DNA from 3 places in the Streptomyces sp. NA02950 genome. Region 2 is predicted to be linked to each of the others. Evidence: riboswitches for the same ligand, from Rfam matches in the RefSeq annotation. Region 2 holds a riboswitch; each other region holds the start of a gene.
The links. Region 2 has a riboswitch for thiamine pyrophosphate ahead of HUT19_RS36210 (hypothetical protein). Riboswitches for the same ligand answer to the same signal wherever they lie in the genome.
Positions count from the first base shown of each region.

Region 1 (3,899 bases), 1.5 Mb from region 2:
TGGTGCCCCGCGTACTGGACGAACCGCCCGAACTGCTCGGACCAGAAGTACGGCACCGGGTCGTAGACCGCGACCGCGGTGTGCGCGGCCGTCCGGCTGCCCACGACGTTGGCGGCCACCGTGCGCGGCCCCTGGAGCGCGTTGTCCCAGTGGTGCACCAGCAGCCGGGTGCCGTAGCGCGCGGAGGGGAAGGACGCGCAGTCGCCGACCGCGTAGACGTCCGGCACCGAGGTGCGCAGCCGCTCGTCGGCGGCCACGGACCGGTCGTCCGCCAGGTTCACGCCGGAGCCCGCCAGCCAGTCCGTGGCGGGCCGCGCGCCGATGCCGACGACCACCGCGCCCGCCCGCAGCCGGGTGCCGTCACCGAGCAGCAGCCCGCTCTCGTCCACCGCGTCCACCCGGGCGCCGGTGACCAGGGTGGCGCCGTAGTCCGCGTACCAGTCGGCCATGGGGGCGGCGACCTCGGCCGGGAGGGCGCCCGCCAGCGGCCGGTCGGCGGCCTCGACGACGGTCACCGCGCAGCCCGCCTCCCGGGCGGCGGTGACGAACTCCGCGCCGATCCAGCCCGCCCCCACGACCACGATCTCGTGCTGCCGGGCGAGCACCGGGCGCAGCCGCTCGGCGTCGTCCAGGGTGCGCAGCAGATGGACACCGGGGACGCCCTCGCTGCCGGGCAGGGCGATCGGCTCGGCACCGGTGGCGAGCACCACGACGTCGTACGGCACCGGCCCGGACTCGGTCTCCAGCCGCCGGTCGCCGCTGCTCAGCGCGGAGACCGTGACACCGAGCCGCAGCTCGATGCCGAGCGCCTGGAAGTCCACGTCGAACGCCGACCCTTCGGCCTTGCCGAGCAGCACGGCCTTGGACAGCGGCGGCCGGTCGTACGGCTGGTGGGGCTCCGCGCCCAGCAGCAGGATCTCCCCGGCCCAGCCCTCTTCGCGCAGCGCGACGGCGGTCTGCACTCCCGCCATGCCCGCGCCGACGATCACCACACGCTGTCCGCTGCCCACTGTGGACGTCGACCTCGTCGTCTCATCGCTCACACGATCACTGTATGGCGGTGTGCGGGACGGACCGCAGAGCGCGGGGCGAGATCTCCCATTCACGATCGGTGAAAGGCATACGGCAGGTTGTTGCCGTGATTCCCGGCTCGCCCGGTTCGCCCTTCCGGGCCGTTCGAGGCTCGTACTAGTGTGGCGCCACAGAGCACTCGCGGGAGTTCGGACGCACCGGGCTGAGAGGGAGGCTGGGGCGGCCTCCGACCGTATGAACCTGATCCGGGTCATACCGGCGAAGGGAGGGGCAGCAAGCCCATGCGCACATCGGGGACCCATGCGAGCACCAAGGGAACGCGGAGCTACGACGCCCTCGTGATCGGGGGCGGCATCATCGGGCTGGTCACGGCCTGGCGGGCGGCCCAGCGCGGGCTGCGGACCGCGCTGGCGGACCCGGCGCCCGGCGGCGGGGCGGCCATGGTGGCGGCCGGGATGCTGGGATCCGTCGGGGAGTTCCGGTACGGCGAGCACGCGCTGCTCGATCTCAATCTCGCGTCCGCGGCCCGCTATCCGGAGTTCGTGGCGGAGGTGGAGGAGGCGGGCGGCCAGGAGGTCGGCTACCGCGACTGCGGCACGCTCATGGTGGCGCTCGACGCCGACGACCGCGCCCATCTGCGCGACCTCCATGAGCAGCACCAGCGCTACGGGCTGGACGTGGAGTGGCTGACCGGGCGCGAATGCCGCCGTCTGGAACCGATGCTGGCACCGGGCGTCCGCGGCGGGATGCGCGTCGACGGCGATCACCAGGTGGATCCGCGGCGGCTGGCGGCGGCGCTGCTGCGCGCCTGCGAGCGGGCCGGTGTGGTCGTCCACCGCGTCCTCGCCGAGCGGCTGACGGTCGCCGGGGACCGCGCCACGGGCGCGGAGCTGGCCGACGGTACCCGGATCCGCGCCGGGCAGACCGTGCTGGCCGCCGGAAGCCTCAGCGCCCGGCTGGCGGGGTTGCCCCAGGAGGTGCTGCCGCCGGTGCGCCCGGTCAAGGGCCAGGTGCTGCGGCTGACCGTGCCCGCCGCCTACCGGCCGTTCCTGTCCCGGGTGGTACGGGCCGTGGTGCGCGGCACGGACGTCTATCTCGTCCCGCGCCTCAACGGCGAGCTGGTGATCGGCGCGACCTCCGAGGAGCGCGGCTGGGACACCACGGTCACCGCGAGCGGGGTGTACGAGCTGCTGCGCGACGCCCATGAGTTGCTCCCCGGCATCACCGAACTGCCGCTCGTCGAGACCTGTGCCGGGCTGCGCCCCGGCTCCCCCGACAACGGCCCCTTCCTCGGGCCGACGTCGCTGCCGGGGCTCCAGATGGCCACCGGCCACTTCCGCAACGGCGTCCTTCTCACCCCGATCACGGGCGATGTCATGGCCGAGGCGCTGACCGGCGGAGAACTCCCGCCGGTGGCCCGCGCGTTCACCCCGCACCGGCTCGACGGCACCGCACGGCCCTCGATCAACGCACTCCAGGAGCAGCCCGCATGACCGTCTCCGTAAACGGGGAGCCCCGCGAGATCGTCGAGGGCACCACCCTCGACCGGCTGGTGGCCACCCTCACCCAGGCGCCCTCGGGCGTCGCCGCGGCCGTCAACGAGACCGTGGTACCGCGCGGCCAGTGGCCGGTGACGGCCCTGGGCGAGGGCGACCGTGTCGAGGTCCTCACCGCGGTCCAGGGAGGCTGACCGATGGCTCCCACCACGACGGACACGACGACGGACACGACCACGCACACCACGCACACCACGACGCCCGGGGCCGGAGGCACGGCGCCCGCGCCCGCCGCCGACCCGCTCACCATCGCCGGGACCGACTTCGGCTCCCGCCTGATCATGGGCACCGGCGGGGCGCCCAGTCTGGAGATCCTGGAGAACTCCCTGCTCGCCTCCGGCACCGAGCTGACGACGGTCGCGATGCGGCGACTGGACCCCACCGTGCAGGGTTCGGTGCTCTCCGTGCTGGAGCGGCACGGCATCCGCGCGCTGCCCAACACCGCGGGCTGTTTCACCGCCGGGGAGGCCGTGCTGACCGCGCGGCTGGCCCGTGAGGCGCTGGGCACGGACTGGGTGAAGCTCGAGGTGGTGGCCGACGAGCGCACCCTCCTCCCCGACCCCGTGGAGCTGCTGGACGCCGCCGAGACCCTGGTGGACGACGGCTTCACCGTGCTGCCGTACACCAACGACGACCCGGTGCTCGCCCGCAAGCTGGAGGACGTGGGCTGCGCCGCGATCATGCCGCTGGGCTCGCCCATCGGCTCCGGTCTCGGCATCCGCAATCCGCACAACTTCGAGCTGATCGTCGATCGGGCCACCGTGCCGGTGATCCTCGACGCGGGCGCGGGCACCGCGTCGGACGCCTCGCTCGCGATGGAGCTGGGCTGTGCGGCGGTGATGCTCGCCTCGGCCGTCACCCGGGCGCGGGAGCCGGTGCTGATGGCGGCGGCGATGCGGCACGCGGTGGAGGCGGGGCGGCTGGCCCGCCGGGCGGGCCGGATCCCGCGCCGCCACTTCGCGGAGGCGTCGTCCCCGGCGGAGGGGCTGGCGGCGCTGGACCCGGAGCGGCCCGCCTTCTAGGTGACGGCTTCCAGACCGGTGACGGCTGCCAGGGGCCGGCAGCGGCGATGGGGCGTCCCGGAGACGCCCCGCCTACCGTGGAAGCCGGAGGTGGTCGCCGTGACCGTGACCGTGGCCGACCGGATCGAGCGCGAGGTGTACGTCTCCGCGCCCATCGACCGGGTGTGGCGGGTGCTGACGACGCCCGAGCACATCCGCGCCTGGTACGCCTCCGGGGGCTGCGAGCTGGACCTGCGCCCCGGCGGCACGCTCCGCTTCCGCTGGGACGAGCACGGGGAGTTCCACGGCC
Region 1 covers NZ_CP054916.1:6,839,882-6,843,780, reverse strand. The annotation lists gene HUT19_RS30085 (NAD(P)/FAD-dependent oxidoreductase) at 1-971, opposite strand, end outside; TPP riboswitch at 1,203-1,316, shown strand; gene thiO (glycine oxidase ThiO) at 1,314-2,525, shown strand; gene thiS (sulfur carrier protein ThiS) at 2,522-2,722, shown strand; gene HUT19_RS30070 (thiazole synthase) at 2,726-3,610, shown strand; gene HUT19_RS30065 (SRPBCC domain-containing protein) at 3,710-3,899, shown strand, end outside.
Region 1: it holds a riboswitch for thiamine pyrophosphate, as region 2 does, so the genes downstream of both, thiO (glycine oxidase ThiO) here and HUT19_RS36210 (hypothetical protein) in region 2, are expected to answer to the same signal.

Region 2 (3,899 bases):
GGGCGGGCAGGAACACCGCGCCCCGACGGGCGAGCAGCACCTCGGCGACACCGCGGAGTTCGGTCCGGGCATACGCGGCACGGGTGGTGGCGGTCATGCTGAATCCCCCTTGTCCGACGGCCCCCGCCGACGGAAAACAGCCGCGCCCGCCGGTACGGGCGGGCGCGGCGTGAAGCCTTGGAGCGGGCGGAAGTGCGGTGCGCTGGTTGTCGTAGTAATCGAGTGAGAAGGAAGCACACCTGAGAGCCGCCCGCTGCGCAGAACGTACCAAGACCGGCGGTGCGTTCGCAGCGCTTTTCCCGTCGGGTGGCGGGCGTCACGCGGCGCCTCCCCTCCGGGAGCGGGAACCCGGGGCGGGGCTGTCGGCGCCGGTGACCACCATGGTGGGTACGGACACCCGTGAGAACACCGGGCCCGATGCCCTGCACACGCCGGCCCGCACCCACTTGCCCACCGACCTGGCCGACCGCTGGACGGCGCTGCTGCGCCCGGCCGCCCACCTCCGGGCGGCCGGTGCGGGCGATCCGGTGGGCGGTCAGCTCGGCGGTCTGCCCCGGCTGCCCGAGGACATGGAGTGGCCCGTCTGGGGGGCTCACGGCCCGCTGTCGTTCGTGGCCGTGGTCGACTGTGCCGCGCTGCCCGTGGACGAGCTGGACATCCCGCTGCGCCCCGAGGGCCGGCTGGCCTTCTTCTACCTCGAGGACGAGGAGTGCGAGGCGGTGGTGGACACCTGCGATCCGGACACCTGGGCCGGTGCGCGGCTGCTGCATCTGCCGCCCGGGTCCGCCGGCTTCCCCGAGCGGCCCGCTCCCGAGGGGCTCACCCCGTTTTCCGGCCGTGCCGCTGACGGCCCGGGTGGCACCGAGCGCCCGGACTCCGAATCGACCGCGCTGAGGGCCGCGTTCGGGCTCGGCGCGCTGTCCGTCATGGAGCGCTACGCCCATCCGGTGCGCTCCGGCACGTTCCAGGAGGCGCTGTGGGACCACCGGGCCGGGGCCGCGCACCAGATCGGCGGGCACGCCGTGTGCAGGACGCCGTGGAGATCACGGTCGCCAAGGCGGCGCTGGGCGACGAGGTCGGCTGGGAGGACCCGCGGGTGGAGGAGGAGGCGGCGCGGTGGGTGCTGCTGGCCCAGTTCGACTCCGACGAGGACACCGGCATGATGTGGGGTGACGGGGATGTCCTGTACTGGCTGATCCGCCCCGAGGACCTCGCCGCGGGCCGTTTCGAGGCGGCCGTGTTCACCTGGCAGTGCGGCTGACGCTCCGCTGGGCCGTGGTGGCCCCGCCGACCGCCCTCGGAAAGGGCGCCATGGATCGAAGGGTTACGCTGGGGCCGCCTTACCCGGACACGGGGTGCCCCTGCGGGGGCTGAGATCACACCCGTCGAACCTGAACCAGTTAGCACTGGCGGAGGGATGTCACCCATGTCATTGCCGCATGCCCCCGGCGGCCCGGCGGCCACCGCCCCGGCCTCCGTCCACGACGGACGGATGCCCGCCTCCCCGGGGGATCTGCGGGTCGAGGCCCGCGGTATCGCACCCGTGCCGGAGACCCACCGCTACGGCGGGCCGGGACGGCTGTTCGGCTACTGGATCCCCGGTTTCGTCGCCGTCGTGGCCGTGGACTGGTTCGCCCGGGCCCGGCCCCGCGGTGGCGCGCCGGTCGACCTGGCCACCGAGAACGCCCGCCCGCAGCCCTGGTGGCCCGCGCTGCCGGCGTTCGCGGCCGCCTTCGCCGCGGCGGTACCGTTCATGGACACCAGCCTGTACACGGGCCCGGTGGCCGAGGCGCTGCACGGCGCCGATCTGGCCTACTACACCGCCTTCCTCGCGGCACTCCTGGTCTACGCACCGCTCAGGATGCGCCGCCACGCGCCCGCCGGGGAGCCGCGCCGCCTCGGCCCGGTGCCGGAGTGAGGTCCGGCGCCGCCCCTGTCCCCCCGCCGCCGTCCCGACCCCTTCCGGAGCGTTCCGCCATGGACCCTTCCACCGCCCCCGAGCACACCGCCTTCGCCGCGCACGCCCTCGCCCGGGTGCGCGACACCACCCCGCTGGTGCAGTGTCTGACCAACGCGGTCGTGACCGGATTCACCGCGAACGCGCTGCTGGCCCTGGGTGCCTCCCCCGCGATGGTGGACATCCCCGAGGAGGCCGGGCCGTTCGCCGGGATCGCGTCAGGCGTGCTGGTCAACGTGGGCACGCCGCACGCGGAGCAGCGCACCGCCATGGCCGAGGCGGCGCGAGCGGCCGGAGCGGCCGGGACCCCGTGGGTGCTGGACCCGGTGGCCGTCGGCGCCCTGCCGGTGCGCACCGGGCTGGCGCGGCGGCTGCTGGAGCTGCGGCCCACCGTGATCCGCGGCAACGCCTCCGAGATCATCGCCCTGGCGGACGGCGGTGACGGGGGCCGCGGAGTGGACTCCGCGCACGAGGTGGAGGCGGCACGGCAGGCCGCCGAGGCGCTGGCGCGCACCACCGGCGGGGTGGTCGCCGTGTCCGGTCCGGTGGACGTGGTCACCGACGGCACCCGGCACGCCCGGATCGCCAACGGGGACGCGCTGCTGACCCGGGTCACCGGCGGCGGCTGCGCGCTGGGGGCGGTGATGGCGGCGTTCGCGGCGTTGGACGAGGACCGGTTCGCCACCACGGTGGCCGCCGTGGCCGTGTACACCGTGGCCGCCGAGCTCGCCGCGCGGGAGGCGTCGGGCCCCGGGAGTTTCGCGGTGGCGTTCCTGGACGCCCTCGCCGCGCTGGAGCCGTCGGAGCTCACCGAGCGGGCGGCGATCTCATGAGCGCGGTCTCATGAGCGGCGCCCCGAGCCCGTCGTCCGCGGCACGGCCGGTGGATCTGTCGGTGTATCTGGTCACCGACACCGCCCAGTGCGCCGCCCACGGCCGGAGCGTGGCCGAGACCGTGGCCCGCGCCGTGGCCGGTGGGGTCACCGCGGTGCAGGTGCGCGAGAAGGACGCGGACGGCCGGGACTTCCTGCACACGGTGCTGGAGGTGGCCGCGGTCCTTCCGGAGCCGGTGGCGCTGATCGTCAACGACCGGGTCGATGTGTTCCTGGCCGCGCGGGCCGCCGGTGCCCGGGTGACGGGTGTCCATGTGGGTCAGTCGGACCTGCCCGCCTCCGCCGTACGGGAGCTGATCGGCGGAGAGGCGGTGCTCGGGCTCAGCGCGGGCACGCCCGGCGAGGTGCGGGCGGCGGCCGAGGACACCGCCCGTGTCGACCATGTGGGCATCGGGGCCCTGCACTCCACCCGCACCAAGGCGGACGCGCCGCCCGCCCTCGGCCACGACGGCTTCGCCCGGCTCGTGCGGCTCAGCCCGCTGCCCGCCGTCGCCATCGGCGGTGTCACCCCGGCCGATCTGCCCCGGCTGCGGGCCGCCGGTGCGGCGGGCGCGGCCGTGGTCTCCGGGGTGTGCGCGGCCGAGGACCCCCGTTCGGCCGCCGCGGCCTACGCCCACGCGTGGCGGAACACCACGCCGGTTGGGCCAAAGGGGTGCGGGGGCGACACGGCCACCCTCTGAGCGGGCACATCTCCTGATGCGACGGGTCGTCGGACCGTATGTCCGTCGGAGGTGTCGAAGATGTCGGAGGTGGCGGACCGCCTGATACGGCTGCCGCCACCGGGCCGTGTCAGGAGAGGAAGTGCCATGCGCCGCACCGCGGGAGAACGGAGCCCGGCCCCTGCCGTGGACCCGGAGGTGCCCGCGCCCGGGAGCGGCGGCCGATGAGGACGGTCAAGGGACGCACCGACCATGTGGTGGTGGTCGGCGCGGGACTGTCCGGGCTGGCGGCCGCACTCCATCTGCTGGGTGCCGGACGCCGGGTGACCGTCGTGGAGCGAGCCACCCTGCCCGGCGGGCGGGCCGGACGGACCGAGCGCGGTGGCTACCG
Region 2 covers NZ_CP054916.1:8,361,885-8,365,783, reverse strand. The annotation lists gene HUT19_RS36220 (MXAN_6230/SCO0854 family RING domain-containing protein) at 1-97, opposite strand, end outside; gene HUT19_RS36215 (DUF1963 domain-containing protein) at 381-1,163, shown strand; gene HUT19_RS43610 (DUF1963 domain-containing protein) at 1,121-1,261, shown strand; TPP riboswitch at 1,342-1,435, shown strand; partial or broken gene HUT19_RS36210 (hypothetical protein) at 1,586-1,918, shown strand; gene thiM (hydroxyethylthiazole kinase) at 1,978-2,790, shown strand; gene thiE (thiamine phosphate synthase) at 2,801-3,529, shown strand; gene crtI (phytoene desaturase family protein) at 3,733-3,899, shown strand, end outside.

Region 3 (3,899 bases), 3.7 Mb from region 2:
GTTGACGACGGACGCGATGTGGTCCCGCCCGATACGCATCGCCGCCGCGTAGAGCTTCCGCCGGCCGGCCGTGGGGTCCGCGTCCCTCAGCTCCCACACCGCCGAGGTCTGGGTGACCGTCACATCGTCCAGCACCCCGAGCGAGCCGATGATGACGCCCGCCAGCAGCAGTCCCCTTATCTCGATGTCCGGATAGAGGCCGTGCACCAGACCGGTCTGGTCGTCGGTGTTGCCGGTCAGACTCGCCCAGCCGATGAACACCGAACCCAGCACGCCGATCAGCAGCAGGGAGACCAGGGTGCCGAGGACGGCCACGGATGTCCGGGCCGTCAGCCCGTGGCACATATACAGCGCGAGCAGCATGATCGCGCTGCCCCCGATGACCGCGACCACCAGCGGATTGGAGCCCTGGAGGATCGCCGGGAGGATGAACAGCGTCAGCACTCCGAAGCTGATGGCCAGCGCCACCAGCGCGAAGACCCCGCGCAGCCGTCCGACCGCCACCACGGCGAGGGCGAAGAGCCCGGCGAGCAGTGCCATCGGCATCGACCGGTCGACGTCGGAGACGGAGTACTGGAGGTTCTTTGGCGCCTTGGGCGCGTACGCCAGCTTCAGTTCCTGTCCGGCGCTGAGCTTCCGTGAGGCGTTGGGCTGGATGATTTCGGGGAATTGGCGGCCTTTGTCCTTGCCCGAGGTGACCTCGACGGTGGCCCTCTCACAGCGGCCCTTCCCGCCTCCCGCGCCGCCGCCGCTCCCGTTCCGCGCCGCGCCGCCCTGCCCCGGTTCGCTGGGCTGCTGCGGCTGGGCGCCCACGTCCGCGCAGTTGACCTCCTCGACCTTCACCACCCGTCCGGAGACGGTCTGTTGATCGAAGCCGAGTCCGCTGCGCTGCGCCGCCGAGTGGTCGGGAGTGCCGCCCGGCCAGAGCACGATCAGCCCGGCGGTCACGGCCACGGCGAAGGGGATGAGCACCGCCGCGATGACCTTGCGGAGGCGGGCGGAGACGGGGGTGGCCGGGCCGTGGCCGTGCCCATGACCGTGGCCGTGGCCAGTGCCGTGTGCATGGCCGTGGCTGTCGTGACGGCTGTCGTGACGGCCGTCGTCGTGGTGCTCGTGGGCGGGCGGCGGTCCGGGCGTGCTGTCCCGTCCGGCCGGGGGGTGCTGAGGCGTGGAGGTCACGCCTGCATCATCGCAAGTCGCCGGGAGAGGAACGGCCCCCCTGTTCAGTTCCGCCGGAGAACCGTTAGCGTGGGGGCACCTTTGCAAACGCGGGAGCTCGGAGCACCGGGCTGAGAGGGCGCTGACGCGACAGCTGCGCCGACCGCTGAACCTGTTACCGGGTAATGCCGGCGTAGGGAGTGGGTCTCATGACTCAGCAGGATGCACGCATGCGCGAGAACGCCACCGACATCGGGTGGCACAAGGGATATGTCACGGGTTCCCGCCCGGACATCCAGGTCCCGGTCCGCCGGGTGCACCTCACCAATGGCCGCGATGTGACGCTCTACGACACCTCCGGCCCGTACACCGACCCCCAGATCGACACCGACGTCCGCCGCGGGCTGGCCCCGCTGCGGCAGAACTGGATCGTCGCCCGCGGCGACACCGAGGAGTACCCGGGACGTCCGGTCCGCCCCGAGGACGACGGGCTCAAACACACCTCGCCCCGGGGCGGGTTGCGCAATCTCGACGCGGTCTTCCCCGGCCGTCCGCGCCAGCCGCGCCGCGGCCGGGACGGTGCCCCGGTCACCCAACTCGCCTACGCCCGGCGGGGCGAGATCACGGCCGAGATGGAATACGTGGCGGTGCGCGAGAACGTCTCCCCCGAGGTGGTCCGGGAGGAGATCGCGGCGGGCCGGGCCGTCCTGCCCGCCAACGTCAACCACCCGGAGATCGAGCCGATGATCATCGGTAAGCGATTCCTGGTGAAGGTCAACGCCAACATCGGCAACTCCGCCGTCACCTCCTCCATCGAGGAGGAGGTCGAGAAGATGACCTGGGCGACCCGCTGGGGCGCCGACACGGTCATGGACCTGTCCACCGGCCGCAATATCCACACCACCCGTGAGTGGGTGCTGCGCAACTCCCCCGTCCCCATCGGCACCGTGCCGCTCTACCAGGCCCTGGAGAAGGTCGACGGCAAGGCCGAGGAGCTGACCTGGGAGATCTACAAGGACACGGTCATCGAGCAGGCCGAGCAGGGCGTCGACTACATGACGGTGCACGCGGGCGTCCGGCTGCCCTACGTACCGCTGACCGCCCGCCGCAAGACCGGCATCGTCTCGCGCGGCGGCTCGATCATGGCGGCGTGGTGTCTGGCCCACCACAAGGAGAGCTTCCTCTACACGCACTTCGAGGAGCTCTGCGAGATCCTCGCGGCCTATGACGTCACCTACTCGCTGGGCGACGGACTGCGTCCGGGGTCGATCGCGGACGCCAACGACGAGGCGCAGTTCGCCGAGTTGCGCACCCTCGGTGAGCTCAACCGGATCGCCAAGGAGCACGGCGTCCAGACCATGATCGAAGGCCCGGGCCATGTCCCGATGCACAAGATCAAGGAGAATGTCGACCTCCAGCAGGAGATCTGCGAGGAGGCGCCCTTCTACACCCTGGGCCCGCTCACCACGGACATCGCCCCCGCCTACGACCACATCACCTCGGGCATCGGCGCGGCGATGATCGCCTGGTGGGGCACGGCGATGCTCTGCTACGTCACCCCCAAGGAGCATCTGGGCCTGCCGGACCGCGACGACGTCAAGACCGGCGTGATCACCTACAAGATCGCCGCGCACGCCGCCGATCTGGCCAAGGGCCACCCGGGCGCCCAGGAGTGGGACGACGCACTGTCCGACGCACGGTTCGAGTTCCGCTGGGAGGACCAGTTCAACCTGGCCCTCGACCCGGACACCGCGCGCTCCTTCCACGACGAGACGCTCCCGGCCGAACCCGCGAAAACGGCCCACTTCTGCTCGATGTGCGGACCGAAGTTCTGCTCGATGAAGATCAGCAGGGACATCTCCGAGCGCTTCGGGACGGACGGCGGCTCCAGCGAGGAGATCGAGGCGGGGATGCTCCAGAAGTCCCGTGAGTTCGCCGAAGCGGGCAACCGCGTCTATCTGCCGATCGCGGACTGACCCCGGCGGCCCCGCCGAGCGGCCCCGATCAGGGCCGGGGCCGCTCGGCGGTGGGCTTCCGGGTCAGGAGGGTGCGGCGGGGGCCGTGCCGAAGGGGATGTCGAGGGCGTAGCGCCAGTAGCCGTCGGGGCCGCGGCGGGCGACATCGGTCGCGGTGCCCTCGATACGGACCTCGCTGCCGTCGGCCGCGGTGCCCTCCACGGTCCAGTCCATGATCAGGAGGGCGAGGTCGCCGACGGTGTAGGTGTGGCGGGGGGTGACCCGGATCGGCACCCGCAGCCGCAGGAACTCCTCGCTGGCGCGCAGCCGTTCGGCCCCGGTGAGCATACGGCCCGGCTCGGGGACAAAACCCGCGTCCGGTTCGTAGACCTGGTCGAGGGCCTCGGGGTCGAAGGTGTTGAAGGCTTCGGCGAAGGCATGGGGATGACCGGCGGCCTCGGTCGCCAGCCGCACACGGGGGGAATGTGTCATATGGTCAGCCTAGCCGCCGCCGACGTGGGTCACCAAGGAGAAAGCCATTCCGCCGACGGGTACGACGGCGACGACGGCGACGACGGCGACGACGGGGACGACTGGGACGGCGACCTGGTGCCGAGCTCGTCCGGCCGCACCCGCCGGCCCGAGCCGGACTGCCCGGTCGAGGCCGCGCTCGCGGCGATTTCGGGGCGCTGGACGACCCTGCTGCTCCGCGAGCTGATGGGCGGGCCGCGCGGCTTCACCGAGCTGCGGGCCCTGCTGCCGGAGCTGTCCGCCAAGGTGCTCAGC
Region 3 covers NZ_CP054916.1:4,685,301-4,689,199, forward strand. The annotation lists gene HUT19_RS20435 (YibE/F family protein) at 1-1,179, opposite strand, end outside; TPP riboswitch at 1,259-1,375, shown strand; gene thiC (phosphomethylpyrimidine synthase ThiC) at 1,368-3,134, shown strand; gene HUT19_RS20445 (DUF4440 domain-containing protein) at 3,198-3,605, opposite strand; gene HUT19_RS20450 (helix-turn-helix domain-containing protein) at 3,606-3,899, shown strand, end outside.
Region 3: it holds a riboswitch for thiamine pyrophosphate, as region 2 does, so the genes downstream of both, thiC (phosphomethylpyrimidine synthase ThiC) here and HUT19_RS36210 (hypothetical protein) in region 2, are expected to answer to the same signal.